3 regions of the Ruthenibacterium sp. genome follow, and region 2 is predicted to be linked to each of the others. Evidence: predicted binding sites of a transcription regulator. Region 2 holds the regulator's gene; each other region holds the start of a gene.
What was found. The regulator HrcA, encoded in region 2, represses chaperone genes, less so after heat shock. The targets are predictions, from matches to a motif close to TGTTAGCACTCNNNNNNNNNGAGTGCTAACA.
Positions count from the first base shown of each region.

Region 1: IIY41_RS06405 (Hsp20/alpha crystallin family protein) is a predicted target of HrcA. The motif match lies at 6,890-6,920, and genes of this name have one in related genera.
Region 3: IIY41_RS11495 (co-chaperone GroES) is a predicted target of HrcA. The motif match lies at 921-951, and genes of this name have one in related genera.

Region 1 is NZ_JAFOIN010000061.1:8,689-19,316, forward strand. It holds gene recQ (DNA helicase RecQ) at 1-1,420, shown strand, start outside; gene IIY41_RS06375 (LytTR family transcriptional regulator DNA-binding domain-containing protein) at 1,422-2,324, shown strand; gene IIY41_RS06380 (ABC transporter ATP-binding protein) at 2,625-3,467, shown strand; gene IIY41_RS06385 (ABC transporter permease) at 3,464-4,180, shown strand; gene IIY41_RS06390 (TIGR03943 family putative permease subunit) at 4,251-5,195, opposite strand; gene IIY41_RS06395 (CobW family GTP-binding protein) at 5,198-6,361, opposite strand; gene IIY41_RS06400 (hypothetical protein) at 6,441-6,773, opposite strand; gene IIY41_RS06405 (Hsp20/alpha crystallin family protein) at 7,083-7,517, shown strand; gene IIY41_RS06410 (MFS transporter) at 7,653-8,972, opposite strand; gene IIY41_RS06415 (nitroreductase family protein) at 9,177-9,704, opposite strand; gene IIY41_RS06420 (glycosyltransferase) at 9,794-10,597, opposite strand.
Region 2 is NZ_JAFOIN010000101.1:328-10,827, reverse strand. It holds gene IIY41_RS12350 (undecaprenyl-diphosphate phosphatase) at 1-340, opposite strand, end outside; gene IIY41_RS12345 (exodeoxyribonuclease III) at 415-1,170, opposite strand; gene IIY41_RS12340 (CPBP family intramembrane glutamic endopeptidase) at 1,313-2,242, opposite strand; gene IIY41_RS12335 (hypothetical protein) at 2,320-3,063, opposite strand; gene IIY41_RS12330 (hypothetical protein) at 3,070-3,741, opposite strand; gene IIY41_RS12325 (ABC transporter ATP-binding protein) at 3,744-4,637, opposite strand; gene IIY41_RS12320 (GntR family transcriptional regulator) at 4,653-5,027, opposite strand; gene IIY41_RS12315 (hypothetical protein) at 5,212-5,613, opposite strand; gene IIY41_RS12310 (C-GCAxxG-C-C family protein) at 5,781-6,242, opposite strand; gene ade (adenine deaminase) at 6,249-7,952, opposite strand; gene IIY41_RS12300 (hypothetical protein) at 8,141-8,314, opposite strand; gene hrcA (heat-inducible transcriptional repressor HrcA) at 8,734-9,753, shown strand; gene grpE (nucleotide exchange factor GrpE) at 9,758-10,372, shown strand; partial or broken gene IIY41_RS12285 (Hsp70 family protein) at 10,466-10,500, shown strand, end outside.
Region 3 is NZ_JAFOIN010000092.1:99,578-110,205, reverse strand. It holds gene IIY41_RS11500 (diacylglycerol/lipid kinase family protein) at 1-780, shown strand, start outside; gene IIY41_RS11495 (co-chaperone GroES) at 982-1,266, shown strand; gene groL (chaperonin GroEL) at 1,320-2,963, shown strand; gene IIY41_RS11485 (hypothetical protein) at 3,085-3,270, shown strand; gene IIY41_RS11480 (spore coat protein) at 3,285-3,551, shown strand; gene IIY41_RS11475 (OadG family transporter subunit) at 3,753-4,163, shown strand; gene IIY41_RS11470 (sodium ion-translocating decarboxylase subunit beta) at 4,183-5,379, shown strand; gene IIY41_RS11465 (ATP-dependent helicase) at 5,508-8,024, shown strand; gene IIY41_RS11460 (VanW family protein) at 8,164-9,021, shown strand; gene thyX (FAD-dependent thymidylate synthase) at 9,018-9,794, shown strand; gene IIY41_RS11450 (dTMP kinase) at 9,791-10,453, shown strand; gene mltG (endolytic transglycosylase MltG) at 10,459-10,628, shown strand, end outside.

The sequences.
Region 1 (10,628 bases), on a different contig from region 2:
GAACATCAGCATGGTGTGTGTGGACGAGGCCCACTGCGTGTCTCAGTGGGGGCAGGATTTCCGCCCCGGGTATCTGGATATCGCCCGCTTTCTGGAAACGCTGCCCCGCCGCCCCGTGGTGGGGGCGTTTACGGCCACGGCCACGGGCGAGGTGCGGGAGGATATCGTGCGCCTGCTGGGCCTCGCGGACCCTGTAACCGTGGTGACGGGCTTCGACAGGCCGAATTTGTATTTTGGTGTAGAGGAGCCGCGGGACAAATACGCGGCCGTCACACGGTATCTGGCGGCCCACACGGGCGCTTCGGGCATTGTGTACTGCCTGACGCGCAAGACCGTGGAAGAAGTGTGCGAAAAGCTGCGGGCTGACGGTTACGCGGCCACGCGTTATCACGCGGGCCTTTCGGCGGACGAGCGCCAGCGCAACCAGGACGCGTTTTTGTATGACGAAGCGCGGGTGATGGTGGCGACGAACGCTTTCGGCATGGGCATCGACAAATCCAATGTCAGCTTTGTGCTGCATTACAACATGCCAAAAAACATCGAGAGCTATTACCAGGAGGCCGGGCGCGCGGGCCGCGACGGACAGCCGGCGGACTGCATTTTGCTGTATGGCGGCAAGGATGTGGTGACGAACCGGTTTTTTATTGAAAAGGACGATGAAAACGACGCGCTGGACGAGGAAACGCGCCGCCTGGTACGGGAGAAGGACGAGGAACGGCTGCGCCGTATGACATTTTACTGCCATTCCGGCAGCTGCCTGCGGGCGTATCTGCTGCGCTATTTCGGCGAGAACGCGCCCGAACACTGCGACAACTGCTCGGTGTGCAGCACGCAGACGGAAAAGGTGGACGTGAGCGGCGAGGCCCGCATCATCTTCCTGTTCCTGAGGGATCTGCGCTACCCGCTGGGCGCGGCCACTGTCATCGACGCACTGCGCGGCAGCGAGAGCGAGCGCGTGCTGCGCCACCGGCTGGAGCGTGCCGACGGCTATGGCCGCCTGCGCAGTGTGTCCGCCGCGCGGCTGCGCGCGATCTTCAACCACCTTACGGCCGCGGGTTATCTGGAACAGGCAGCGGGGCAGTATCCCACGCTTTCACTTGGGGCGCCCGCGCTGGAATTTCTGGAATACGGCGGCACCGTCACGCTGCGCGTGGCCAGGGAGGCACCCCGCGCCCACGAGAGCACGGCGGCATTGCCCGCGGATATGGCGCTGTTCGAGCGCCTGAAGGAACTGCGTTTGAAATTCGCAAAGCGCGCGGGCGTACCGGCGTTCGTTATTTTCACCGACGCGACGCTGCGCGCCATGAGCGCCCAAAAGCCGCGCACGATGGCTGAATTTTTGAAGGTGCCGGGCGTGGGCGGCAAAAAGGCCGACGCCTACGGCAAAGCGTTTTTGGAACGGATCGGGGAGGAAAGCTGACGTGGAAAGCAGTGCGGCGCTGCCGCACGCAGCCCGGGAACTGCTGCTGAAAGGCGGCGGCTGTGCCGTGAACTTCGAGTGTGCGCCGGAGCTTTGCGCGCCTTTGCGCGCGGAGCTGGCCCGAAGCGGGCGCAGCGTTGGCTTCGTGCGTGCGGACGAAGGCTTTTACGACAGAATGAATACGGCCGCTTACCTGCGTCTGTTCGAGCGGATGGCGGGCACACGGGGCATGGCCGACGCCGCGCTGGCCGCCATGGGGCTGGAGGATGCGCGGCGCACACCGCTGCGCCGTTTGACGCCGGCCCAGCGCAGGCGGCTTTCCATCGCGCGGGAGATCGTCCGCGCTCCCGAGGTGTTTTACATCGAAGAACCGCTGGCCGGGCAGGACGCGGAAGGATGTAGGCGTATTCTGGAATGGATGGACGGCGTGCCGTCCACAGGCCGGTGCTGCATCGCGGCCACGGCTTCCACGCGCACGGTCTATCTGCTGCCGGGCGAGCGCTACCATTTGGACGGGACCGGATTGGAAAGGCTTGAGGCCGCCGAGGAAAGCGCGGCGCAGGGCACAGCGGTGGAAAAGATCCCGGCCAAAGCCGGGGAGACATTGCTGCTGTTCAATCCCTCGGACATCGACTTTGCCGAAAGCGCGTCCGGCCGCACGGCGCTCAGCGTCCGGGGCGAAGAATACGCCTGCGCGCTCACGCTGGAGGAGCTGTCTGTCCGGCTGGAACGCTACGGCTTTTTTCGCTGCCACCGCTCCTACCTTGTGAACATGCAGAAGGTACAGGAGGTGGTGCGCTGGACGCGCAACAGCTACGCGCTGCGGCTGGAGAACGGGCCGGAATCCGGTGTGCCGCTCAGCAAGGGCCGCATTGATGCCATGCGGCGGCAGTACCGGTTTTGACAAAGAAGCCGCGTATGGCGGGAGAAAATAAAAGCTGTGCCTGCCCGGGCGGCGTATGCGGCGGGGATGGTGCAGCTTATCGTTTCGATACGGATGCCCGTATCTGCTTTATGGGCCTTTGGAGGAATTTTCGCGCCGGAAATAAAAGGGCGGCGGCGGAAAACGGCGATGGTTTCTGCTCCGTTCATGCCCCGTAATGCTCCGTTCGCCGTTTGGGATGCTCCCTTCACGGCATTTTTGTAGCAAGACTGCTTTTTTTTCGGTAAAATGATATCATTCACCGAAAGGAGCGAACCGCCAATGGACATTCTATCCATGCAGAACGTATCCCTTTCCTTCGGCAGTACCCGGGCGCTGGACGGCCTGAGCTTTGCCGTGAAGGAAGGGGAGATTTTTGGTTTTCTTGGGCCTTCGGGCGCGGGAAAAACCACTACCATCAAGCTTCTCACACGTCAGCTCCGGCCCGGCGCGGGAGAGATTGCCGTATTCGGCGCGCCCATTGCCCGCCTTGACAGCGCGGCTTATGAGCAGATCGGCATTTTGTCCGACAACAGCGGCGTGTACGAGCGTATGAGCATCTATGAAAATATGAAGCTTTTTGCAGACCTGCGCGGCCTGCCCGCCTCCCGCATCGGGGAAGTGCTGGAAAAAGTGGGCCTGGCCGACGCGGGCAAGCGCGTGGCAAAAAAACTCTCCAAGGGTATGCGCCAGAGGCTGATCTTAGCCATGGCCGTGCTGCACCGGCCCCGGCTGCTGTTTCTGGACGAGCCCACCGCTGCGCTGGACCCCGCCACCACGGCGGCCATCCACCGCCTGCTGCGGGAAATGAACGACGGCGGCACGACAATCTTCCTCACCACGCACAACATGGAGGAGGCGGACCGTTTGTGCGCCCGCGTGGCTTTTTTGAACGAGGGGCGTATTGCCGAGACAGGCGTGCCCGCACAACTGAAGCTGAAGTATGCCAAAGACAGGGTGCGCGTATTGCTGGAGGACGGTGAGGCGCTGGAGTGTGCCAGGAATCCAGAGGCGATTGGGGCGCTGCTGGCGGACCTTTCCGGACGGGGCATTGCGTCCGTGCATTCGGAAGAGCCGGACCTTGAAGAAATATTTTTGCAGGTGACGGGGAGGAATTTGGTATGAAAAAGCATCTGCGTGTTTTGCGCACGCTGTTTGTAAAGGACATTGTGGATATGTTCAAAAATCTCAACGTCCTCCTGATGCTGGCGCTGCCGCTGATCTTTATCGTTATCTATCAGTTCGTAGATCTTGGCATGTCGCCCGCTTATCTCCTGATGCTGGGCGTGATGATGAACCTGTGCCTGACGCCGCTTTCCGTGCTGGGCATGATGATCGCCGAGGAAAAGGAAAAGAACACCATGCGCACGCTGATGCTGTGCAATGTGACGGGCGGGGAGTTTCTGGCCGCGAAAACGCTGGCGGTGCTGGCAGGCACTCTGCTGGTGGACACGGTGTTGTTTTTTCTGACGGGCTTCGGCCCGGCGCAGCTTCCGGTATTCCTGCTGGTGTGCACGGCAGGCAGCATAACGATGCTGCTGTTGGGCGGCCTGACGGGGATCGTCTGCCGGGACCAGACCTCTACGGGCACCATTGCAGGCCCGCTGGCTCTGGTATTCATGCTGCCCACCATGTTTGCCGGGATGGGCGGCGTGCTTCAGAAAGTCGCGTCCTTTGTGCCGACCACGGCTACGGCCGATTTAATGTTTCTGGGGCTTGGGCACCAATCGTGGATGGGGGCGAACGTGCTTTGGGACGTCGCTGTGCTTGCCGTGTGGACGGCGGGCAGTGCAGTGCTGTTCGCGCTGGCCTTCCGCAAAAAGGGCGTGGACAACTGAGCGGAATTTTTATCGTTCAATAAACAGCATCCGCCCGCCGGAGACCCGGCGGGCGGATGCTGTTTTCGGTTCAGCGCAGGAAGTATACAAGCTCTTCCTTGGGCGGCTGGGCGGGGGTGACGCTGGCAGCCTCCAGCCAGGGGCCGACGCCGTCATAGATGGGATGCTCCTTTGCGCCCACGGTGGCCGTCACGGTCACCCAGCTGCGGTGCTGCAGCGCGGCGGCGTTTTCCGCCGCGCAGATAAAACCGATGAAAGAGATATCCTCGGCGCAGCATGTCATGCCGAAGCGGCCGGGCACAAAGCAGCCCTTGGGCACACGGGACGTCTGACAGACATAACCCTTGAAGCGCACGGTCTTGCCCATGTATTTGTCCAGGTTGTCCATAGCGTCCAGATACCACAGCCCGAAATCCTCGTCCGCGATGTCTATGACAGGCGCGTCGGTATCAAAGGGCAGCTCATCCACAACGTCGTCGGGGTCCACGCTGCCGTCGGTGCGCTCAAACGCCATCTGGGCGCGGCGGTTCACCATGCGAACGGCGCGGTGCAGGTACGCCTTGTCCGTGGCGTCGGTGCAGCGGTTGAAGATCACCATTTCAGGGTCCTGCAATTTGTCCACGGCAAGCTGGCGCATATTGGTCATATAGGAGGCGAAGGTGGTAGAGTCCGCCAGAAGGATGATCTGGTAGATATCCCAGTCCGTGGGCAGCGCGTCATACAGCGCCTGAAGCGGCCACATACCGTTGTATTCAATGAGCACGCGGTCCACACGGTGTTTTTTCTGGTAGTCTTTTAAAAAAGCGGTGGTCAGGCCGGCCTGCTCCTCCACCGGCAGAAAGCTGACGTTTCCGCCTGCGAACCTTTCGGGGCGGTATTCATTTTCACCTTCCTCGCACAGCAGCACCAGCGTTTTTTCTCCGGTGTTGAAGCCCGGGTCCTCCAGCGTTTCCTGAATGAAAGCGGTTTTGCCCGCGTCCAGAAAGCCCGTGAACAGATAAACAGGGATACTCATGCTCATGCCTCCCCGCCGAACAGCGTTTTGAGCGCCGCTTCGTTGAGCTGTGCGCCGATAACGCACAGGCGGCCGGTGTAATCGGCGGCGCCCGTGCGGATGTCCTGCTCACCGGGAACATAGTCAAAATGCAGCCAGGTCCCGTCCGCCGCGGGGACGATGCCCTTGGCGCGCAGCACCGCGCCGTAGTCGCCGGAATCCAGAGCCGTCAGGCAGAATGCAACCTCAGCCTCGGTGAATTTGCGGGGCGATTCCATTCCCCAGCTTGTGAACACCTCGTCCGCGTGGTGATGCCCCTCGTGGCTGTGATGATGGTGTTCGGCGTGGTTATGGCCGTGCCCGTCCCGGCATGTCCCGCAGGTGCAGTCTTCGCCGTGGTGATGCTCTTCTGCGCTGTGACAGCAGTTTCCACCGTGTGCGTGTGCTTCGTCGTGGCAATGCTCATCCCCGTGGTCGTGGCGGTGTTCATCATGCCCATGCTCATGTCGGCACGCCTCGCAGGTACAGCCATCTTCATGGTGATGATGCGTGTGGGCAGTTTCCCCGGCAAGAGCGGTCAGCTCCGCCATCAGGCTGTTTTTCTGTTCCATCGCGTCCAAAAGCTGCGCGCCGGTGAGCGCGTCCCACGGCGTGGTGACGATGGGGGCCTTTTCGTTGTGCCCGCGCAGCAGCGCAACGGCCGCGGCCAGTTTATCCTCCGGCAGGTTCTGCGTGCGGCTCAGAATGATGGCGCTGGCGTGCTCGATCTGGTTGTTGTAAAATTCACCGAAGTTTTTCATATAAATGCGGCATTTGGATGCATCCGCCACGGTGACGAAGCCCGCAAGCTCCACATCGGCATGCAGGGCCTGAACGGCGCGGATGACGTCGGACAGCTTGCCCACGCCGGACGGCTCGATGAGGATACGGTCGGGATGGTATTCGTCCAGTACCTTTTGCAGCGCCGCGCCAAAATCGCCCACCAGGCTGCAGCAGATGCAGCCGGAGTTCATCTCCGTTACTTCGATACCGGCGTCTTTCATAAAGCCGCCGTCGATGCCAATCTCACCGAATTCATTTTCAATGAGCACCAGCTTTTCGCCCTTGTAGGCCGTGGGGATGAGTTTTTTGATGAGCGTGGTCTTGCCCGCGCCCAGGAATCCGGAAAAAATTGTGATTTTTGTCATTGCTGTTACCTCCATGCAAAACGCCGCTGCATCCAGGGCAGCGGCGTGTAACGTACAAATACGGCGGAACGCGGAACGTTCAGCCCTGGCAGCCGAGCTCATCCCAGTCCTGGAAATCGGCCGGGTCCGCGATTTTGGTCGGATCAGTCACGGGCACGGCGGGCGGCGCCTCCACAGGGTTCACATTCGGCACGGGCGCGAGGGCTGCGTCGGGATCGAAAGGGCGGTAAGGCGCTTCGGGCGCATCTTCGGCGTCCGTACCGTCCTCCTGCGGAAATTCGCCCGTTTCAACAGTGTATACTACGTCGTCCAGCGCATCGTCCTGCGGCCAAACCTTCTCGATCAGCTTAACAGCGGCCACGGCGGCGCCGGCCACGAGGCCGATGCCGACCAGTTTGGAAAGAAAGCTCATGATATCCCTCCTTGGGGTGTTGTAAAACCGTCTGCAGACGCTTTTTATACATTATAAGCATCGCGGGCAGATAAATTCATTATACACAAGAGCGGTGTAATTTGCAAGTTGAAAATTTTTAGCACTCGATATAATAGAGTGCTAAAAATTCATGTTTTGTTCATAAATTTAGCGAAAATAGTTCACGAACAGCCTTTATAATAAAAATTGTTCCGAAGGGGAACAAAAAAGAACATGTTCCGGCAAAACAACCTGCCTGCGCGCGGGCGCCGGGAAAAATAAAGTACGCACAGAGAAAAGGAGCAGATTATGTTTGACTTGATTCCGTTTGGCCGCAATGAACGCAATTTGTTCAATTATCTCGATAATGTGGAGCGCAGCTTCTGGGATGGCAGCATTTCCAATATGGCACAGTTCCGCTGCGATGTGCAGGACAAAGGCGACAGCTATCTGCTGGAGGCAGAGCTGCCGGGCTTTGAGCGCGAGGACATCGGCATTGATCTGGACGGTACAACGCTTGTTATCACGGCGCGCCACAGCAGCGAGAGCGGAGAAAAGGACAAAGACGGCAACTATCTGCGCCGGGAGCGCAAGTTCGGCTCGTTCAGCCGCAGTTTCGACGTTTCGGGCGTGGATACGGAACACATCAGCGCCGCATACAAAAATGGTGTGCTGGAGCTGACGCTGCCCAAGCAGGCGGCGCAGGTCCCGCAGGCGCGCCGCATCGAGATCGCTGGGGAATAAGCCCCCAAGCACGGCAGAAAAAGGAAGAAAAAGGCCCGTGGGCCCCCGCAGATACGGCGGCCCACGGGCCTTTTTATGAGATGGATGCAGTGCAGGGAAAGCAGTGTGCTGTACGGGAAAGCGCTGCGGGCCGTTTTACCGGCCCGCAGCGCGCGCCCCGTCCGGACATTCCAGCGCCCAGATCTGCCTGTCCCGACGGAACACAAGGCAGGTGGCAGCACCCAGCAGTCCCAATAGGAAGAACAGAAGCGCGGCGCCCGAGCCCTTTCCGGCACCGAACAAAACGCACAGCAGGCTTCCGGCCGGGCGGCGGGCCATGAGCGGCTCGAATACCTTGTCCACCAGCAGGCCGCCGGCAAAGTACCCCAGCGGAATGGTGAAGAACTGCAGCGTATTGCGCGCAGCAAACACACGCCCCTGCATGGCAATGGGGATGTGAGTGCGCATCAGCACGTCCAGGTTGGCATTCATCAACGGGATGGCGGCCCAGCCCAATACCGCGCCCAGACACCAGACGGGGACGCTGCGGCCGAAGGCAAGAAAAAAGTTTTCCGTACTCATGGCCAGCAGCAGGGTATTGCAAACCGCCCGCACACGGCTTTTGGGCGGCGGCAGCGCCGAGGCGGCGGCACTGCCCAAAAGCAGCGCGGCTCCCGTAGCGGTGTTGACGGCACCCAGAGCAGCCTCGCCGCCGCCTTGGCGGGAAAGCAGCATGGCGGGGAATGCCGCGTTGTAGACCGACGCGGTGAAATTGATGGCGGCGAGGAACAAAATCAGGTGAAGGATGCCCCGCTGTCCCTTTAAGAAGCGCAGCCCCTGCCGGGCACAACGAAGCACGCTCTCTGCACGGGCAGCGCCGGAGGGGGCTGCGGGCAGCTTCACCAGAAACAGCAGCGACAGAAACGCGGCAAAAAAGGTGAACAGATCGAACAAAATGACGGCATGGATGCCGGCCAGCGCCAACAGTGCCGTGGCAAACATCGGCGTCAGCATGTTGATCAGAGAGTTGGCGAGCGAACGAAGGCCGCTGGCTTTCTGGTAATGTCTTTCGGGCGTCAGCAGACTGATGGTTACATCCGCGGCGGGCTGCTGCACGGTGTTCATCAGTCCGTTCAATGCGTTGAGACAGTACAGGTGCCAGATCTCCAGCTGTCCGGCCTGAAGCAGTACCAGAACAGCGACCGTGCACAGTGCAGCAAAGCTGTCACTGGCCAGCATAACGGCCTTTTTGTTCCAACGGTCGCTCAGAGCGCCTGCGAAAATGCTCATCACAACATAGGGCGCATAGGAACATACGGACAAAAGCGCTGTGGTGAGTGCAGAGCCCTGCGCCTGGTAAGACCAGACGATGAGGGCGAAATTCGTCATTGCGCTGCCCAGTGCGGAAAAGGACTGGGTCAGCCATAAGATCAAAAAGCCGCGCAGCTCTCTGATCAGTACTTTGAAAGATCTCATATCGACTTTGCTCCTTTTTGTTTGAAATACTTCAATCCAAAAATGCAAAGTCTGCCGGGTGTGGACCGCTATGCGAACCGCACACCGCCGGGACGAATGCGGGGAAGATGCTCCATGCAGGCTCGTCCTGTCAGACCTTGCATGGAGCGGACGCGATGCAGAGCTTCACCGTGCGTATCCTCCTTTTCTTCACGGAAGGAGCCGTCACAGCCAGGTGACAAGTTCTTCCAGGGATTTGCGTTTTTTGGTGCGCAGCGCATCGTCCGCGCGGGCATAGCCGATGGCGATGATAAGACGCACACGGGCGTTTGTGTTCAGCAGCGCCTGCAGCGTTTTCTCGTCGAACCAGCCCAGGATGCAGGTGGAAAGCCCCAATTCGTGGGCGCGGTAGACGAGCTGGGACACAGCCAGGCCGATGTCCGCGGCGCGGTAGTCCTGGTCTTTCAGCTTTGCGCCCACGGCGGCACTGCGGTTGTAGGGCTGCTCCGCCACGACGATGAACGCGGGACAGTCGCCGGCAAATTTGTTCATACCCAGACTTTGGGTGGCGGCGCCCACAGCACGGGCCGTGCCGTCTACGGCCACATAAAAATGGTATGGCTGGCTGTTGCAGGCGCTGGGCGCAAGGCGCGCGGCTTCCAGCACCTGCGTCAGCACGGCGCGGTCCGGTGTGCGCACAGGGTCAAACGCGCGGCAGCTCTGGCGCGTTTCGGTCATTTTTTTATAGTCCATTCAAAATCCCCCCTGTTTCAGGCTGCAAAAAGCCCCGCGCACAGTACAGGCGGGGCGGTAAGGCGCCGATGGTGCCGCGCGCCCTCCCGTCATGGATGCTCGGCCGTGGCCACCAGATATTTGTAGATCTGCGGCTTGAATTTCTCATACAGGCCAAGGCTTTCGTACAGGCCTTTATAATAGGTGAACAGCTTGGCCTTGGTTTTCACCACGCCTACAAGGTCGATTTGTGTATGAGTGATGCTTTTTTCGTTTTTGACGTAATAATACACCGGGGTATCCACCGCGCAGAAGCGGTGGGCATAGCGGATGTATTCCAAATTGAACAGGAAATCCTCGCTCCAGTTCAGTTCCTCCCGGCACAGCACGCCGTTGTCCCGGATGAGCGCCGTGCGGTACAGCTTATTCCACAGCACGCCGTAGTAGAAGCTGGCCGGTTCGTCCATCAGCTCCCGCGCAAATTCGCGCTGGTCCATCACGTCGCGGCGTTTTAAGAAGCCGTGGCGGGTGGTTTTGCCGCCGTCTACGCGGTAGTAATGCGCGATCACCATGTCCGCACCCGCGTGTTCGGCCCGCTCAATGAGCGTGGCCGTGGCGCCCGGAGCAAGGTAATCGTCGCTGTCCACAAACTGGATGTATTTGCCCTGTGCGGCCGCGATGCCCGTGTTGCGCGCGGCGGAAACGCCCGCGTTTTCCTTGTCGATGACATGGACACGGGGGTCGATGCGTTCGTACATGTGGCAGATGGGGCTGGAAGCGTCCTTGCTGCCGTCGTTGACGAGGAATACCTCGATGTTTCGGTAGGTCTGTTTGCGGACGCTCTCGATGCAGCGCGCAAGGTCCGGCGCCGCGTTGTACACGGGGATGACGATGGATACGAGCGGTTGTTCCAAGGGTGCCTCCTTTGCTGTTTCGGTGTGGATG
Region 2 (10,500 bases):
GAGGCAGGCCGATGACGGCGCTGGGCACAATGGCCACCAGCACGTGGAACCACATGTCCCACACGTCCTTGCGGCAGTAGCGGTCCACCAGGCCGGACACACCGGAACCGCAGGCGTCCCGGTTGATGCGGAACGGCCACAGTTTGCTCCAGAAAATCACTACCACCGCAAGGATGGCGCCGAACTGAATGACTACATCGAACATTTCCTTAAAAGCATCCGATGTGGACATATGGATGAATTCATCGGCCAGGATCAGATGGCCGGTGCTGGAAATGGGCAGCCATTCGGTGATGCCCTCGATGACGCCCAGCAGCGCCGCGAAAAGATAATCCAGCAAAATAAGTCCCCCTTATTCCGGGCGCACAGCGTCCGTGGTGCGGGGCGCGCCCCGCCGTACAGTATATGCGTACGTCACACATCCAAGACCAGCCCCACCGGGCAGTGGTCGGACCCGTACACGTCGCTGTAAATGAGCGCGTCGCCAATTTTTTCGCGCAAACGTTCGCTGACGATGAAATAGTCGATGCGCCAGCCCGCGTTGGTCTCCCGCGCGCGGCGGAAATAGCTCCACCAGGTGTAGCGGCCCGCGGCGTCCGGATACAGCGCGCGGAAGGTATCCACAAAGCCGCTCATTAAAAGGTCGGTCATTTTCTGGCGCTCCTCATAGGAAAAGCCCGCCGAATGGATGTTCTGCTTGGGGTTTTTCAGGTCGATCTCCCGATGGGCGACGTTCAGGTCGCCGCAATAGACCACAGGTTTTTCCGTATCCAGCGCGCACAGATAAGCGCGCAGATCATCCTCCCACTGCATGCGGTAGGGCAGGCGCGCCAGTTCATTCTGGCTGTTGGGCGTATAGACGTTGACGAGGAAGAACTGCTCGAACTCCAGCGTGATGGCGCGGCCCTCGTGACTGTGCTCCTCTTTGCCGATGCCGTAGCGCACGGAGAGCGGTTCCATGCGGGTGAAAACGGCTGTGCCGGAATACCCCTTTTTCTCGGCACTGTACCAGTATTGGTGATAGCCCGGCGGCGAAAATTCGGCCTGGCCCGGCTGCATCTTCGTTTCCTGAAGGCAGACGACGTCCGCGCCGAAGCCCTCGAAGATGTCCGCGAAGCCTTTGCCGAGGATGGCCCGGAAACCATTGACATTCCACGATATCAATTTCAAAACGATATACCTCGCATATTTCTTTCAAAGTTCGGGACTTTCCGTCCCGGATATTGCACAGTATAGCACAAAATAGCCCCGCTGCATACCGGGATGCGGCGGGGCGCGCGTTATTTTCCGTTTTTTGCACGGAACGGACCGCTCATGTCAAAAAGGTGACCACAAGAATAAGCGCCGCGCACAGACCTGTGTATGCCAGCATGCCCGGCGTGCGCAGCGCACGGCCAAAGCTGTGGGCCGGGCGCTGCGCCCCCTCTCCTTCCCTGCCGTCCGCGGGTGCTGCACCGGGAAACCGCCAGCGCCTGCGCGCCGCAATCACGGCGCCCGCCGCAATGCTCACAAGCACCAGTATCCCCACGGCAGCCGTGCCCCAAATCCCTCCGTATTGTATGAAAAGGGGCGCCGCCATCGTGCCGATGGTGTTGATGGCAATATGCAGCAGGATGGTATACCGCAGCTTTCCCGTGTGGGCGTAAATGTAGCAGAAGACGGCGCCCAGCACAAAGGCATACAAAAGCTGAGACAGATTGGCGTGGAAAAGCGCGAACAGGAACGCGCCCACCAGTACATAGGTGCGGACGCCGTATCCGCCGATTTTATCGTACAGCAGCTTGCGGAACAAAAACTCCTCCCCCACGGGTGCCAGCACGCAGGCGAACAGAAACGTGGCCAGCGGGCTGCTGTTCATTTGCATCAGGGCAAGTGGGTTCTGCACCGCGCCGCCCTTAAGCATTCCCAGCAGAGCTGTGATGCCGAGGGAGACGAAATTGAACAGATACGTCACGCCCAGACACAGCACCAGCCAGCGCAGCCATCCTCCCGCCGTCAGCGCGGCGCTGCCCGCCGTGCCGGGCGTGCCGGGCACGAGTTTTTGCAGCAGCAGGATAAAAACAGGGACGGCAATGCAATACAGCGGCGCATAGGAGAGCGCCCACAGCCCCCAGCCCGTCTCCAGCAGGCTGCCCAGCAGTGTCATGCCGGCCAGCTGGAGCGCCTGTGTTACCAGCATCAGCACAAAGTAGCAAAGCCCCACCCGGGACATGGTGTTTTTGAATGACAAACCGTTCTGCATCACAGATGCCCTCCTCTTTTTCAGCAGCGGCATGCGGCGCGCTTTTGACACTCCGCCGCAGAGCCGCCGCGCTGTGCTTATGCTGTCTGGCGCACGCTGCCCCGCAGCAGCAGAGCGGCGCCTGAAACCGTGGCGGCTGTAAGAAGCGCAAGCGCCAGAAGCACCCGCGCCGGACCGCCGGGGATGAATGCCAGAACGTCCACCACCGCGCCCAGCGCACGGCCCAGCAATGTGTCGCGTCCCGCGCCCTCGGCCAGCCGTGTGAAGGTGTCGCCGAACAGGAAAACAGCCATATACGCGGCCCACAGCAGCCACAGCGCCCGCCGTCCCCAGCGCTGGATACATGCGCCCAGAAACAGCCCGGTGCAGGCAAGGACGAGAACTGCCGGCAAAATCACCCAGGCCCAGCGCAGTGCCTCCGGCTGCAGAAGGTCCGGCCCGTCAATGGGCATGCCGCGGAAAAGCAGCAGATACAGCCCGCGGTCCAGCAGCGTCAAAACCACTATGCCTCCGACGAGGCACAGCAACTGCAGGCACACGGTGACGAACATCCCAAACAGAAAACGGCGCCGTGTACAGCTCATCGTCAGCGCCTGCTCGTAGCCGCAGGAGAAATAATACAGCGCAAAAATAACGCCGAACATCACCAGCATGATCGCTGCAAATACAGTGCCAAGGGAAAAATACTCCTCCTCATGAGCGAAATACATGATACACAGGCTAAGCGCCTCGCCAAGCAGCCAGGCTCCGCCCAAAACAGCCAGCGATTGCCACAGGCTGTTCCGGTTGAGCAGGAATTCCCGTTTAATCGATTTTAACATATATGCTCACCCCTTTACCGGTATGCGGCGGCACATGAGCCAATCCAGCCAGCCCAACAGCACGGCCAAAACGATGGCGCTGCCGCCCAGCGCCCACGCATTGGAAAGAAAGCGCAGCATCGCGTCCAGCATGCCGTCCAGAGCTCCCGCCGCACCCGCGTAGCCGATGATCCCGCCGATCACCGCACATCCGCCGACGATCAGTACGAAAAATACGATCATGCCCACACGCCCAAAGCGGAGGCTGACAAAACCCAGCGCTTCACCAACGGACGCGCCGAGGAGCAGCACGGCAAACAGCCCCACCAGCATCGTACCGGTGAACAGGGCGTCCACGCCGAACATCCATTTTACTGCGAGCTGGATCAAAAGCAGGCATACGCCGATGCCTCCGGCCAGCATCACCTTGGCCGCCTGTGCTCCGGCGAAGAAGCCCCGGCGCGTAACGCCCATGGAAAGAGGCAGCGGCATGTAAGACTGGATCAGGCTGGCCTGCAGCACAAAGGGGAACATCATCCCGCAGGCGAAGGCCATGCCCAGGATACGCCAACCCGCGCTTTCAAATTCGGACAGCGGCGTGGAAACGGCGTAAAATGCAATGAACAGTGCGCCGACGCCCAACAGCGCGCCAATGAACTGCACTACCAGCAGGCTCAGATATTTTACGGTACGCAGCATCGTTATTCCCCTTCCTTATGGCCGCCCGTCAGGTAGACGAACACCTTTTGAAGCGTCACGCCGCTGATATCCACATCCAGCCCGTCTGCGCTGCGGCGCAGCGTATCCAGGCTGCCGCGCACGCAGGCCGTGCGGCTGCGGCCCAGGCCCTCTTCGTGGATGACCTGCAGCCCGGCGCAGGCGCGGGCCACGTCCTCGTCCCGGCCGGAAACATAGTGGAACTGGGCCACGAAGCTTTCGCAGTTGCCTGTCTCGATGACACGGCCGTTGTCGATAAAAATAATATCCTCAAACACGCCCGCGGCTTCCTCGATGATATGGGTGGAGATGATGAAGGTGCGTCCCGTTTCGGCGTAATCGGCCAGAAGCACATCGTAGAACTGTTCCCGCGCCACCACATCCAGGCCGGCCACCGGCTCGTCGAGAATGGTGATGGGCGCGCGGCTGGCCAGCGCCAGAACGATGGTGACCATGCTCATCATACCCTTGGAGAGCTTGTAGATCTTCTTTTTGGTGTCCAGCCCGAACATCTCGATCAGTCGTGCGGCGTACTCCTTGTCCCAGTGGGGGTAGTACAGTGCGGCGGCGCGCAGGTATTCCTTCACCTTCAGTGTGTTCTGGCCGAACAGCAGCATGGGCGAAAGCTCGCGGGAAAAGCAGATCTCGTCCAGTGCTTTCTGGTTTTCCCACACGCGCTCCCCGTTGTAGGTAACGAGGCCGGAATCGTGGGTATTCTGTGCCGTCAGAATGCTGAGCAGCGTGGTTTTGCCCGCGCCGTTGCGTCCGATGAGGCCATAGATCTTGCCTGGCTCGATGGTCAGCGAGACGCTGTGCAGCACCTCTTTTTTGTTGTAGCTTTTGACCACATCCGTGGCCTGCAATACTCCGTTCGTCATGTCCCTGTCCCTCCGTTACGTTTTGTCCGCCGCGGCCTGTTCAATCATGGCCATCAGCTCTCCCTTGCCGATGGCAAGGGTGCGCGCCTCGTCCACAAGGCTCCTCACATATGTTTCAAAAAAACTGTCTTTGCGCTTTTGGATGATTTTCTGTTTGCTGCCCGCCGCAACGAACATGCCGATCCCTCGTTTCTTATACAAAATGCCCTCGTCTACCAACAGGTTCAGCCCTTTGGCCGCCGTGGCCGGATTGATGCTGAACGCTTTTGCAAGTTCGTTGGTGCTGGGCGCCTGTTCCTCTTCCAAAAGCAGGTCCCGCACGATGTTGTCCTCCAGCATGGCTGCGATCTGCAGATAGATGGAGGTGGAATCATTCAGGTTTCCATTCAATTGTCTGCGCTCCTTCCCTCCAAAGGTTATTTGGTTATGTGGTTCATTACTTGTGTAACTAACTATACAACACGCAAAGACGGTTGTCAATCCCTCCGTCAAAAATTTTTGTTTTCCCTGCGGCAGATTTCCCGCCAAAGAAAAGCGCCGGAGCCTTCGAAAAGGCTCCGGCGCAGGCGGGAACTTATTGAGCGGATGGCCCCGCATCGGGGTCGAACCGTGTGAGAAACTGGCAGTACACATAAAGGTTCTGGACCTTTGTTGCCTCATTGCCGTACTCCGTGCGGATACTGGGCTGCGTCTCCGACGGCGTGACATAAAGGCGGAACGCAATGGCGTCCTGGTCCACCGCCATGTTCTCCACGGGTGCGTAATTGAAGTTGCGGATGGCAACGTCCAGATGCTTGTACAGCAGCTGTTCGATCTCGGCGTTGGAAAAGCACCGGACGACCTCACGGCTGCCGTGCATTTCAAGGATGGCTTTTACTTCCTCGAACGAGATCTCCTGTAAACGGAAACAGCCCTGATGCAGCAGGGTGAGCATGGATGCGTTGTCAAGCAGCAGCAGCGGTTTGGATGCGGCCATGGTACTCTTCCTTTCTGTTTGAAAAGTGGAGGAACAGTCCTCCCTGTCTTCATAGTACCGTGCAAACACCCGAATTGTCAATTATTGTTAAATTTATATCGTCTAATAAGTTGATTATTGTAAAATATACCAAAATCAAACTGCCGCACTTGGTGGGAATGCGGAATTTACAGCCGGGCGGGATGCTCGGCCAGCCATTCCTCCAGAATTTGAGCCGCCAGCGCCACCAGCTCCGGGCAGGGGCGCTTTTTATAATATTCCGGCGTGCGCGCCTCGGCCTGCGGTATGCCCTCGGGACGGGCCAGGCCCAGCAGCTCCCGGCAGATGATGCTGCCGTTTTCGGCCCGGAAGCGCCCGGCCAGCTCCTGGATCATCGCGTAGGTATCGGTTTTCTCCAGCCCGGCTTTGGGGTCGTTGTAGCCGCGCAGCGCGCTTGCGGCCAGCGTCATACCGCTTACCGCACCGCATACCTCCCGCATCCGTCCCATGCCTCCGCCAAAGCCGCTGGCCAGGCGTGCCGCGGCGTCTACCGAAAGGCCCATCTCCGGCGCGAACGCCCCGGCCACAGCCTGCGCGCAGTTATAGCCCTCCAGAAACAGCGCTTTCGCGCGTTGTGCTTTTTCACTCATATCCGATCAGTCCTTTACCAGGGAAAATGCAGTTACGTCGAACAGGCCGCGGTCCGTCAGGCGCAATTCCGGTATAACGGGCAGCGCCAGAAAGGAAAGGCTGGTAAACGGGTCCACATGGTACGGGATACCCATGGCCTTTGCCCGCTCCAGAATGGCGCCCGCTCCGGCCTGTATCTCCTCCCACGGGGCGGTGCTCATCAGGCCTCCCACGCGCAGGGGCAGCGCGCCCAGTATTTTTCCGCCTCCGGCCAGCACATATCCGCCGCCGATTTCTTTCAAATGGTTGATGGCCAGCACGAGGTCCGCGTCGTTGTCTCCCGCCGCGATGACGTTGTGGCTGTCGTGCGCCACGCTGGTGGCAATGGCTCCGCCTGTGATGCCGTAGCCCTTCAACGGGCAAACGGCAACGCCTCCGTTTTTGCCGTGGCGTTCCACCACGCATAGTTTGGTATAAACGGCGTTGGGCCGGAAAAAGCCGTTTTCCGAAGGAACCTCCTCCACCGCGTGACGCGTGACGATCTGGTACGGTACCATCTCAATGACATGGGCCGGGCCCGCGACGGGCAGCGCAAGGTCGGCAGGAGCCACGTTCTCAAAGTGTACCGAATGCAGCAGTGCATCGGGTACGGGGGCGGCGGCAAGGCCTGCAAAGCGCTCCTCCACGGGCCGGCCGTCCTTGTAAACCGCGCGCACGGTCATCTGCTTGAGGCTGTCCAGCAGGACAAGGTCGGCCCGATAGCCCGCGGCCACGGCGCCCAGGTCCCGCAGGCCGTATTCGCGGGCTGCGTTCCAGGTGGCCATTTTGATGGCGGTGACAGGCTTCATGCCCAGGCTGATGGCCTGGCGGACATTCCATCGCAGATGGCCGTCCCGGGCAATGTCGTCCAGATGCTTGTCGTCGGTGCAGAACAGGAACCGGTCGGCAGGCATGTCGCTGTCCAGCAGGCCGTTTACAAGCACCGAAAGGTTTTTCGCAGCGCTGCCCTCGCGAACCAGCACAGCCAGACCCGCGCGCAGCTTTTCGGCAGCCTCTGCAAAGGTGGTGCACTCATGCTCGGTGCGGATGCCCGCGGCTGCATAGGCCTGCAGCTCTCTGCCAGAAAGGCCGGGAGCGTGGCCGTCGGCCCGCTTTCCCGCATCCGCGGCCAGCGCCAGCTTTTCCAGTACGGTTTGCCGCGCGGCCAGCACGTCGGGATAACACATCACCTCGCCCAGGCCCAGTACGCGGGGATGCGCCATAAACGGGGCCATGTCTGCGGCGGTGAAATCCGCGCCGTTTGTTTCAAAGGGGGTGGCGGGCACGCTGGAGGGCAGCATCAGATACACGTTCAGCGGCAGGTTTTCCGTTGCATCCAGCAGATATTGTACGGCCTGTGCACCGCATACGTTGACGATCTCATGCGGGTCGGCCACAATGGTGGTGGTGCCGCTGCGGGTAGCGGCGCGGGCGAATTCAAAGGGCGCGGCAAGGCTGGATTCGATGTGGATGTGCGCGTCGATGAAACCCGGACACAGGAATTTGTCCGTGCAGTCCAGTTCTGTCCGTCCCCGGTAGCTTCCCACGCCCGCAATCACGCCGCCCGCCACCGCCACGTCTGCAGTGATGATTTCCTCGGAAAAAACATTGACCACGTTGACGTTTTTGAACACGAGGTCGGCGGGGGCGCGCCCCGCCGCCACGTCGATGCATGCTTTGTCCGCTTTCATTGTCCGGCCGCCTTTCCTGTTTTTGGTTTTTACCAGTATACTACATTATATAAAAAACGAAAAGGGCTCCGGCACATTCGCGCAGGCAGGACGCTCTGCGCTTCCCCGCCCAAAAACAAAAAGCCCGCTTTCAGCGGGCTTTCGGCTCTGCATCCTGTCAAATTTTTGTACGCAGTGGTATGGCCGCGTCAGAGCGCGGCCTTGAGCCGCCGGGCCAGCCGCATCAGCAGTGTGGGATTCCGGCGGTAATAATCCGCCCACCAGGCCTTTTCGGCGCGCTTGTCATAGGGAAGACGGCTGTACGGCTGGGTGCGGGGATATGCGCGTTCATACTCGCAGTTGAGACGAGGGTCCATTTGCATGAAAACAAGCCTCCTTTTTGAGGCCGCCCGGCACCGGGCGGCACAGTTGCGTGCAGAGCGTTTTGCGGGATGTGTTATTCTATTTTATGCCCCCGACGGGGACGGTGTGAGCTTCCGTTCCTTTCCGCTTTCAGTATATCATGTCCGCCAGTGAACGACAATATACCATTTGCACGAAAGCGCGGCCATTGCTTACAGCAACCTGCCGGAACGGTTTTTCCGGCGAATACACCTGTGTGCCGCGTGCCCTCATGCTGCGGTTTTTGCCGCAGTTGTGACGAAATTGTAAAAGTTGAAAAAATTCGCGCATTTTGCCCCGCAGGGCTTGACATACTAAAAAAGTGTTGTAAAATAAATTTAGCACTCGAACAGATAGAGTGCTAAACAGCAAGAGAGGAAAGGTGGTGTGGGCGGTGCCGATGGACGATCGGAAACGGCGTGTGCTGCGGGCGATCGTAACACTGTATGGCGCGGACGGAGAGCCGGTTGGCAGCGGTCTGCTGGCCGAACAGTTCGGACATGCGGTGTCCAGCGCCACGCTGCGCAACGAAATGGCCGCGCTGACAAAGCTGGGCCTTCTGGAGCAGCCCCACACCAGCGCCGGGCGCGTGCCCAGCGCCAAGGGCTACCGCTACTACATCGACAATCTTCTGGATACAGGCGCCCGCCTTCCCGCTGAGGAAAAACGGCAGATCGACCTTTTGTTCCGCGAGATGGACTACGACCCCGAACGTCTGGCCGAAAGCGCCGCAAGGGCTTTGGCGGACCTGACGGGCTACTGTGTCGTGGCTACAACGCCCAAAAGCGAGGACCTGTGCATCGCCCATTATGAGGTGATGCAGGTGGGCCGCTACACGGCGGCGGTGCTGGCCGTCACCAATGCGGGCGGTGTGCGCACGCGCACGGCAAAGCTGGATTTCGCGCTGCGGCCCGGCGACGCCCAGCGGCTGTCCCAAGCGTTGAACACCTACCTTACCTTCCGCAGCGCGGCCGACGTGCGCGAGGAACAGATGCGTACCGCAGCACAGAGCCTGGGCAGTGCGGTATATTACCCGGTGCTTTCGGCGGCGGTGACGCTGCTGCGGGAAGCGGGACGGCCCAATGTATATCTGGAGGGCCAGCAGAACCTGCTGAATTATGCCGAGCTTGCGGACAGCTTCCGCACGCTGATGGAATTCTTCAGCGACACAGAAGCCGTCAAGCGCTACGTCAGCCCCAAGAGCGAGCGCACCACGGTGCTGCTGGGCGACGAACTGCCCGAGTACCGCATGCCGGGCTTCTGCATCATGACGAAGCGCTATCTCGCGGGAGGCGGGCTGACGGGGGCCATCGGCATCGTAGGTCCAACGCGCATGCCCTACCGGGAAACGATCCCGCGGCTTGAATATTTCGCATTGCTGCTCGGCGAATGCATGTCGGGCAGGGTGCAGGAGGAGTAGCAACATGGCAGACACGGAAAAAGACGTGAACCGCGCGGCCGCCGCGCCGCAGGAGGAAGCGTCCGCCGCGCAGGCGGCGCCCGAGGCACCGCAGCCTGAAACGCAGGATGCAGAAAAGACGGAAAAAAAGGAAAAGCATACAGAAGGCAAGGCGCATGCCGAGCTGGCCGCACTGAAAACCAAGCTGGAGCAGGCTGAAAAAAAGCTGGCCGAAACGAAAGACACGCTGCTGCGCACCGCCGCGGAATATGAAAACTTCCGCAAGCGCAGCGCCAGGGAGCACGATGCCGCGTTCGACAACGGCGTGAGCTTCGCGGTGAACACGCTGCTGCCCGTGCTGGACACGCTGGAGATCGCCGCCGACGCGCCCACCGCGGACGAGAGCTATAAAAAGGGCGTGACCATGACGCTGGACAAATGCCGCGAGGCGTTCGGCAAAATGGGTGTCAGCGAGATCGAGGCGCAGGGCAAGCCCTTCGACCCCGAGCTGCACGCAGCCGTGCTGCAGCAGCCCTCTACCGACGACATGCCCAGCGGCACCGTCACGCAGGTGATGCAGAAAGGTTATCTGCTCCACGACAAGGTCATCCGCCACGCGGCCGTGGCTGTGGCCGAATAGGCTGACATCTCAAAGCCGAAAGGCTTTTTGATATAAATTCAGAAATCACCACATATATTCACCGAGTTTTGATAAAAGAGGAGTCTGAGAGTTATGAGCAAGATTATTGGTATCGACCTTGGCACCAC
Region 3 (10,628 bases), on a different contig from region 2:
CTTTACGCCTGCGGCGGGGACGGTACTTTGAACGAGGTATTTACGGGGGCGTATCCCTATAAAAACGCAGAGGTAGCAAGTGTTCCGTGCGGCTCCGGCAATGATTTTGTGCGAAATTTCGGCGCGGCGGAGGATTTCCTTTCCCTTGCGGATAATATCGCAGGCACGGCGGTGCCTGTTGACTTGGTCGCGGCAAACGGCGGGGTCTCTGCGGCAATCTGTTCGGTTGGGCTGGATTCTGAAGTTGCATACAGCATTCCCAAATATCGCCGCCTGCCGCTGTGCGGCGGCCAGATGGCATATAATATTTCCATTGTAGAACGTCTTTTGCAGCCCATGGGACACAGGCTGCGCATTACGGTGGACGACGATGTGCTGGAGGGGGATTACCTCATCGCCACGGTATGCAACGGCGTCGCATACGGGGGCGGGTTCCGCGCTGCGCCCATGGCGGACCTGCAGGACGGAGTGCTGGATGTGATCATGGTAAAGAAAATGAGCCGGATGCGCATTGCGGGAGTACTGTCCAAATATAAAAACGGGCTCCACTATCAAAATGGTCGTGTCGTTCCGGAGCTTTCGGATGTGCTGGAATACCGCAGAGCGCAAAAGGTGTTGATCGAGCCGATGGATGGGAAGGCTGTCATCACAAATATCGACGGGGAGTGCACTCCGGCGGACAGTCTTTCCGCACAAGTGCTGCCTCTGGCAGCGCGGTTTGTGCTGCCGGCTCCGCTGTATGCGCAGTTTGAGGACAGAGCTCCCGCCGTAACGGCGTGACATGACTTGAAGGCAGACAAATATGACAAATACCGGGTGGCTCCTTCGCAGGCCGCCCGGTATTGTTTTGTTTTCGTGCGAGTTCACAAAAAATTTTTATTTTACCCCCTTGATTTTTCCTGTAAATGTGGTTACAATATGTTTAGCACTCAAAGATATAGAGTGCTAAACAAGGAAAATTTAATTTAGGAGGAAAGTTTTATGAAAATCAGACCTCTCGCTGACAGAATTGTCATTAAAAACGTAGAAGCAGAGGAAACTACCAAGAGCGGCATCATCCTTACGGGCTCCGCCAAGGAAAAGCCCCAGGTGTGCGAAGTTGTCGCTGTGGGCCCGGGCGGCCTTGTGGACGGCAACCAAGTTGAGATGACCGTCAAGGTGGGCGACAGGGTATTGATCGCCAAATACGCGGGTACCGAAGTGAAGGTGGACGGCGACGAGTGCACCATCGTGCGCCAGTCGGACATTCTTGCCGTTGTAGAGTAAGCTCTCAGCAAAGTTGTTTTCATTCTATTTTAAAATAAAAGGAGTCGTTATTTATGGCAAAACAGTTACTCATGGGCGAAGAGGCGCGCAAAGCTCTCTGCGCCGGCATTGATAAGCTTGCCGATACGGTCAAGATCACACTTGGCCCCAAGGGACGCAACGTAGTTTTGGGCAAAAAGTTCGGCGCTCCGGTCATCACCAATGACGGCGTTACCATCGCCAAAGAGATCGAGCTGAAAGACCAGTTCGAGAACATGGGCGCTCAGCTCGTACGCGAAGTTGCCACCAAAACGAACGATGCTGCCGGCGACGGTACCACCACCGCAACGGTTTTGGCACAGGCGCTTGTTACCGAGGGCATGAAGAACGTTGCCGCGGGTGCAAACCCCATGGATCTGAAGCGCGGCATGCAGAAGGCCGTGAAGGCTTCTGTCGAGGCTTTGAAGGCGAACAGCAAGAAAATGGAGGGCTCCGCCGACGTGGCGCGTGTTGCCACGGTTTCTGCGGGCGATGAAGTCATCGGCAGCCTGATCGCTGAGGCGATGGAAAAGGTAAGCGCTGACGGCGTGATCACCATTGAAGAGAGCAAGACGGCTGAGACCTATTCCGAAGTCGTAAAGGGCATGCAGTTCGACCGCGGCTATATCACTCCGTATATGGTCACAGACACCGAGCGCATGGAGGCTGTTCTGGATGATGCATATCTGCTCATCACGGATAAGAAGATCAGTGTGATTCAGGATATTCTGCCCCTGCTGGAGCAGATCGTACAGTCCGGCAAGAAACTCGTCATCATTGCCGAAGATGTGGAGGGCGAGGCTCTGTCCACGCTGATCGTGAACCGCCTGCGCGGGACCTTCACGGTTGTCGCTGTCAAAGCTCCCGGCTTTGGCGACCGCCGCAAGGAAATGCTGCAGGACATCGCCATTCTGACGGGCGGCACGGTTGTCAGCGAAGAGTTGGGTTATGAGCTGAAAGACGCCACCGTCGATATGCTGGGCCGTGCCCGCCAGGTGAAGGTAACGAAGGAATATACCACCATCGTAGACGGTATGGGCGACAAGGAAGCTGTCAGCAACCGTGTTGCGCAGATCCGTGCGCAGATGGCGGAGACGACCAGCGACTTCGACAAGGAGAAGCTGCAGGAGCGTCTTGCCAAGCTGTCCGGCGGTGTTGCCGTCATCAAAGTCGGCGCTGCCACTGAGGTCGAGATGAAAGAGAAGAAGCTGCGCATTGAGGATGCCCTGAATGCGGCCAAGGCTGCCGTGGAAGAGGGCATTGTCGCGGGCGGCGGCACGGCTCCGCTGCACACGACTGCTGCTGTTGACGCTGTGATCGACGCTCTCGAAGGCGATGAGCGCACGGGTGCGCGCATCGTGCGCAAAGCACTGGAGGCTCCGCTGCGCCAGATCGCGGCCAATGCCGGCCTGGAGGGCAGTGTCATTATCGACAAAATTATGTCCGGCAGCGATGCCAACTATGGCTTTGATGCCCAGAAAGAAGTATACGGCGACATGATCAAGGCCGGTATCGTTGACCCGACCAAGGTCACCCGTTCTGCGTTGGAGAACGCGGCCAGCGTGGCGTCCATGGTCCTTACCACCGAGAGCCTTGTCGCGGATGAGCCGGAAGATCCCGCGGCCTCGGCTGCGGCCAACGCCGCCATGGCGGGCGGCGGTATGGGCGGCATGTATTGATTGCCCGGCTCCTGTTTTCATAAAATTTCCTTTGCCCTGCGGCGTTTTGCCGCAGGGCTTTTTGTATATTTGCGAGCCTTGGAGAAAAACTAATACCATTACAGAAAAGGAGGCAAACCCCATGGAAGAAATCACTGCCGTAGAGCTGGCCGGTTTTTCCGAACTGCTCACTCACGAGGAAAATATCATTAAAAAATACAAATGCTATGCACAGACCTGTGAGGACCCGGCGCTCAAAGAAATGTGCGAGGATATGGCCCAGCGCCATACGCAGCATTATGATGCGATTCTCAGCGAACTGAAATGAGGAGGGGACAAATAATGAATTGCTTTGATGATCAGGCGAAAATGACGGATGCGCTCAATTCCCAAAAATTCATCACGGGGAATTATAATCATTATGCCGGTGAATGCGCCACAAAGGAACGCAAGGATAAGCTGATGGAGATTCTTTCCGAGGAACATGACATGCAGTTTGAAGTGTTCAGCGAGATGCAAAAGCGGGGCTGGTATGAGCCGAAGCCTGCGCCTCAGCAAAAGGTGTGCGAGGCGTGCGAACAATATGAACAAAAAGTAGGCTCCTTTTAAGATATAAGATAAGGTAAGTATGCTGCTCTATGCCCGTCTGAAGAACAATCGTCAGACGGGCATTTTTGTGTGTAAGCCGTCGAAGGAAAAACTGAAAATATTTGAGATTTTTTTAACAACTTTTTCATTTAACGGTTGCAACCGGGACGGATTTCATCTATAATATAAAAAGATATCGTAAAAAAACAGGGAGGTTATTTCATGGGCATTTCACAGTTCCTTACGGTTGCGGCAAATACTGCATCCGGGAACCCCGAACCGTCCGTCGGCGTGGTTGTGGCAACGGGCCTCATCCTCGTATTCGGCGTTCTGGTGCTGCTCTACCTGCTCATTACGCTCGAGGGCATTATTTTTACATCTGTAGACCGCAGGAAAAAAGGCGCGCCTGCTCCGAAGAAAGAAGCGGCTCCCGCTCCGGTGAAAGCGGCTGCTCCGAAGGCTCCGGTTGTGGAAGCCGGCATCCCGGGCGAGGTCGTCGCGGCCATTGCCGCCGCTATCGCCTGCATGGACGGCGGCGAACATTATACGCTGCGCAGTGTTAAGCGCACAAGAGTGTCCGGGCGCTCCGCCTGGGGGCAGGCCGGTGTTGTGGCTTACACCGAGCCGTTTTGACAGGAGGGGATGAACAGACATGCAGGGCTTTTTAAACGCAGTCACCGGTATTGCCAATGAATCCGGCTTTGTCGGCATCATGGAGAATCCGGGCTATCTGATTATGATTATCGTCGCCTGCGGGCTGATTTATCTTGCCATAGGCAAGCAGTTCGAGCCGCTTTTGCTTTTGCCGATCGCCTTCGGCATGCTGCTGGCGAACCTTCCGTTTGGCGAGATTATCCACATGCAGTATTTCATCCCGCCGGAAGGCGCGGACCCTTCGCTGTATCCGATGTTCAGCGAGATCCTGCACCATGGCGGGTTGGCTGATATGCTGTATCTTGGCGTCAAGCTGGGCATTTATCCACCGCTGATCTTCCTTGGTATCGGTACGATGACGGATTTCGGCCCCCTGATCTCCAACCCGAAGAGCCTGTTGCTGGGCGCTGCCGCACAGCTTGGCATTTTCACTACTTACATCGGAGCGAAGCTGCTTAATTTTACCGGCCCGCAGGCCGGCGCCATCGGCATCATCGGCGGTGCGGACGGCCCGACAGCCATTTTCGTTGCCAGCAAGCTGGCGCCTGAACTGCTTGGCGCTATCGCTGTGGCCGCGTACAGCTATATGGCGCTGGTGCCCATCATCCAGCCGCCTATCATGCGCGCGCTTACCACAAAGAAAGAACGTATGATCGTAATGGAACAGCTTCGTCCGGTTTCCAAACTGGAAAAGATCATGTTCCCCATTATCTGCACCATCATCATTTGTTTGATCCTTCCCACAGCCGTGCCTCTTGTCGGCATGCTGATGCTGGGCAATCTGATGAAAGAGTCCGGTGTTGTGGACCGCATCAACAAGACGGCGGGCAACGAGCTGATGAACATCATTACGATTTTCCTCGGTGTGTCTGTCGGCTGTACCACAAATGCAGAGACCTTCCTCAACAAGAACACGCTGTTCATCGTGGCGCTGGGCCTGATCGCGTTCTGCTTCGGCACTGCGGGCGGTGTTCTGTTCGGCAAAATCATGTGCTGGGCGACGCACGGCAAGGTGAATCCGCTGATCGGTTCTGCCGGTGTTTCCGCTGTTCCGATGGCCGCACGTGTTTCTCAGAAGGTCGGCCAGCAGGAAAACCCCCAGAATTTCCTGCTTATGCACGCCATGGGGCCGAATGTTGCGGGCGTAATCGGCAGCGCTGTGGCCGCCGGTATCCTCATCAATATGTTGAAATGACGCTTTTACGGAAAAAGCCGTTCCTTTGGGAGCGGCTTTTTCTTTTCAATCAGGTGCAAGTATGCTATACTAAATACGATAGTGCGCATGAATAGAATGCGCCAGAATACGACCAAAGGCGGAAAACAATGGAATCCCAATTTGAAACACAATTCCTTGCGCTGCGCAAAAAGTATATTGAGGCGCAATTCGGAAAGCTGAACCCGGTGCAGCGGGACGCGGTATTTACCACAGACGGGCCGCTGCTGATCCTGGCGGGGGCGGGCAGCGGCAAAACGACGGTGCTTGTCAACCGTATTGCGAATCTGATTCGTTTCGGCAGCGCGCACAGCAGCACATATGCGCCGCAAGGCGCCGGGCCGGAACAGGTGGCGGAGCTGGAACGCCTGCTGCACAGCGGCGGCGAGCCTTCCGAGGCTCTTCGGCCCTTCCTGCGGGAGCACACGGTGCGCCCCTATAATGTTCTCGCCATCACCTTTACAAACAAGGCGGCGGGGGAACTGAAAAATCGTCTTTCCGCCATGCTGGGTGAAGCAGGTCAGGATGTCAACGCATCTACATTCCATTCGGCATGCGTGCGTATCCTGCGCCGGGAAGCCGGCAGGCTGGGGTATCCCCAGAGCTTTACCATTTATGATACGGACGATCAGCAGCGCGCCATGAAAGAAGTATATAAGTCGATGAACATCGACGACAAGTTTCTTCCGCTGAAATCGGCCATCGGCGCCATCGGCCGTCTGAAAGACAAGATGATCAGCCCGCAGGACGCCATGAGCGCGCCCGCAGATACGCGTGCGGGGCTTGTCGCCAAGGTATACGACGCCTATCAAAAACGTCTTTTGCAGGCAGGTGCATTCGATTTTGACGATTTGATTTATGCCACAGTGAAGTTGCTGCGGGATTTTGAGGATGTACGGGAATATTATCAAAACCGGTTCCGCTATATCCTGGTGGATGAATATCAGGACACCAGCGTGGCACAGTTTCAGCTTGTATATCTGCTGGGCGGCGAGCACCGGAACGTTTGTGTCGTTGGCGACGATGACCAGAGCATTTACCGTTTCCGCGGTGCAACGATTGAAAACATTCTTAATTTTGAACAGCACTTCCCCGGCGCAAAGGTCATTCGGCTGGAACAGAACTACCGCTCTACCTCCAATATTCTGAACGCGGCGAACTGTGTGATCAAGAACAATATGGGGCGCAAAGGAAAAACGCTTTGGACGGAGAACGGAAACGGCGAGAAGCTGATGTGCTATGAAGCGGATTCTGAGTTCGACGAGGCGGCCCATGTGGCGGCGGTGATCGGCCAGAACGTGAAAAAGGGCGCGAAGCTGCGGGATCATGCGATCCTGTACCGTATGAACGCACAGTCCGGGCCAATCGAAACCTATTTTGCCCGTGCGGGCATTCCGTATAAAATCGTCGGCGGCCAGCGTTTCTACGACCGTAAAGAGATAAAGGACATGCTTGCTTATATGAGCATCGTCGCAAACGAGCAGGACGATCTGCGGCTGCGGCGCATCATCAACGAACCGGCGCGCAAGATCGGCGCGACAACGGTGCAGAACGTGGCGGATATTGCGGCGGGGCTTGGCGTCTCAATGCTGGAGGTTATTGAGCACGCGCCGGATTATCCGGCGCTGGCGCGGGCAAGCGCGGCGCTTGGCGGCTTTTGGCGCATTTACCGCAGGCTGAAAGAAGCGTACGATACGATGCCTCTGGATGTGTTCGTCAGCGAGATGTTGGAGATCACGGGATACCGCAGTATGCTGGAGGCAGAGGGAGAAGAAGGCCAGACGCGCATGGAAAACATCGGTCAGCTTGTTTCCAGTGTAAAGACCTATGCCGATCAGCGCGGTCCGGAAGCCAGCCTGCCGGGCTTTCTGGAGGAAGTGGCGCTCATCAGTGATATCGACAGTTATGATGAAGGCGCAGATGTTGTCGTTCTGATGACCATGCATGCGGCCAAGGGGCTGGAGTTTAATTATGTGTTCATCGTCGGTCTGGAAGAAGGAATATTCCCCAGCGAGATGAGCCGGTATTCCAATGAAGATCTGGAGGAAGAGCGCAGGCTTTGCTATGTGGGTATTACCCGTGCGAAAAAAGAGCTTTATCTTTCCTGTGCGAACTCGCGCATGCTGTTCGGCCAGACGAAGCATAACCGCCCTTCCCGTTTTTTGGAGGAGATCGACGCCTCTCTGGTGGAGGTGGAGCAAAGCCCGGCTGCCGCGCAGACGAAGGCCATGCGTCAGCGTTATATGCAGCAGCAAAATGCATATTTGCAGCCGGAATATGGCGCGGCAAGCATGCGCTCCACGGTACAGGCGGGATATTCGGCCCGTTACGGCGGTGCTTCCCACGGTTCTGGAGCGGGCGGCGCTTCACGCCCTGCCCGGCAGCGCGCTTCTGTGGGAGGCGGTTTTTCCACGGTTCAGGCGGGCAGCGCGGCCTCCGTTCCGCGAACGGAGGGCAGCGGAGCCTATCGTCCGGGAGACCTGGTGGAGCATAAAGTTTTCGGCCGCGGCGAGGTGCTGAAGGTAACGCCCGTGGCGGGAGATACCATCGTTGAAATTCGTTTTGATACGGCCGGCGTAAAAAAGACGATGGCGAATTATGCGCCGCTGAAACATATTTCTGAGTAAAAACGTCTTTAAGACGGGCGGCGCGCCGGAATTTCCTTTTGTGTTCCGGCCTCCGGCTGAAAACAGGCGCTTGCGGCCACCCGTTCCGCAAGAGGAAACGCAGCGCGGTCCGAAGCCGTCTTTGAAAGGGTTTTGCAGAATGGAAAAAACGCGCAGGCTTTTTTGCGAGATGGGCCCGTGGGCTTATTGGCTCTCCATGAAAAAGTGCCGTTTTGTGCGGCGTGTGCAGGATATGTTTTCCGGTGTGCGTTTTTCCCGGCATCAGCGGTGTGAGCCGCTGCCTGTTGTAGTGTATGCCCATAAGTCACTGATACGGCGCACACTTGGGACGGTGGACCAGAAGCTGCAGGAAAATAAAGCTGTTAATCTATCGCTTGCCGCACCCAGAGTAAACGGAGTGCTCATTCGTCCGGGAGAAACATTTTCGTTCTGGCGGATGGTGGGGCCGTGTACTGCGCGCCGGGGATATTTACCGGGCCTGACAATCAGCAAAGGAGAAACAGCCTGCGGCGTGGGCGGCGGGATGTGTCAGTTTACGAATCTGCTTCATTGGATGGTGCTGCATACGCCGCTCGTCATCACGGAACACCACCATCATGACGGATATGATCTTTTTCCGGATTTCGGGCGGACGATCCCATTCGGAACGGGGACCTCGATCCTGTACAACTATCTCGATTACCGTTTTTATAACCCTACGGAACAAACGTTCCAGATCTTGGTTCATACAGATGAGATTTATTTGTGCGGCGAGCTTCGCGCGGAACATGCGCTCCCGTACAAATACCATGTGCATGCGGAGGATGAATATTTTTCCTGTGAAGGAGAAAGCGTTTACCGCAACAACCGAATATGCCGCTCCCGCATCAACGTGAAAACGGGCGTTTGCGAGGAGCGCACCTGCATAAAAATAAACCATGCAAAAGTGCTGTACGATTCCTCCGGCCTTCCCATCCGGGTGTTGGAGAAATCGACGGCGGGAGAGGACAAGCCATGAAAGTAATGCTGATTGCACACACGCCGGAGCCGGAACGCGTTGTCGCGGCTGCGGCAAAGCTGTGTTATTCCAATGCGCACCTGGACGACCTGTTGGAGGGCCTTACGCCGGAGAAAAGCCGGGAATTTCTTTCAAAGCTCGCCAGCCTGGGGCATGAAAGCCCCACAGAACACGCATCCTTTACGTTTGCAATCGAAGGCGTGAGCCGCGCACTGCTTGCACAGATCACGCGCCACCGTATCGCGTCGTACAGCGTACAGAGTCAGCGGTATGTACGGCTGGACCAGTTTGAATATATTACGCCGCCGGAAGTGGCTCGGGACGAACAGGCCAGAGAGGCCTTTGACGCGGCAATGGCGGAGGAAGCGGAAAACTACCGCCGTATCGCGGAGTTGCTGAAAGACGGGCACATCCGCCGCCTGATGCAGGAGGGAGCGGATGAAAAAACGGCCGCGCGCAAGGCGGAAAAAATGGCCATTGAAGACGCGCGCTTTGTGCTGCCCAATGCCTGCAGCACGAAGATGATCGTTACAATGAACGCACGAAGCCTGAACAATTTCTTCCGGCACCGCTGCTGCCAGCGCGCCCAGTGGGAGATTCGGGAGCTGGCGGACGAAATGCTGCGCCTGGTGAATGAGGTGGCCCCTGCACTGTTTGCGCGCAGCGGCCCGCCGTGTGTATCCGGCGCATGCCCGGAGGGTTCAATGAGCTGCGGACGTGCCGCAGAGATGCGGAAGAAATATGCTTTTCTCAAAGGAGACGAAATGGTTTGAGCGGACGTTTGATCGTGCTGGAAGGGCTGGACGGTAGTGGGAAAGCCACGCAGGCGGGGCTGCTCTACGAGGCATTGTGCGGACGTGGAGAACAGGCGATGAAGATCACCTTTCCGAATTATGAGAGTGATTCCAGCGCTCTGGTGAAAATGTATCTGGGCGGGGCTTTTGGGCAGGATGTGAATGATGTGAACGCCTATGCGGCGTCCAGCTTTTATTCTGTGGACCGGTATGCAAGCTATAAGACACTTTGGGGGTGCTTTTACCACGACGGCGGAACCGTGATAGCGGACCGTTATACGACCTCCAACGCGGTGCATCAATGTTCCAAGCTGCCGCGCGAGGAGTGGGACGCTTATCTCGCCTGGTTGTTTGATTTCGAATATCGCAAAATTGCCATACCGGAACCGGATACCGTCGTATACCTGGATGTGGACCCGGAGGTTTCCCAGCGGCTGATGTCCCAGAGGTATCATGGAGACGAAGAAAAAAAGGACATCCACGAAAAAAATATGGAATACCTGCAGCACAGCCGCCAGGCCGGGCAATACTGTGCAAAGGCACTCGGATGGAAGCGCGTGGCTTGCACGGAAGGTGGGCGGATGCGCGCTAAGGAAGACATCCATAAGGACGTTTTGGCACTGATTGCAAAGAGGTGACGAATATGGAAGAAAACAAAGAAGGAACCCAGCAGGCCGCACAAGAGGCTTATGTGCGGCAACTGGCCGAGCTTTCGGCGCGCGTGCTGCACATGACGGAGGAGCAAAAGCAGCGCAATGCGGCAAAAATCGAAGAGCTGAACAAACGTGTGGCGGCGCTGCCGCCTGCTCTGCG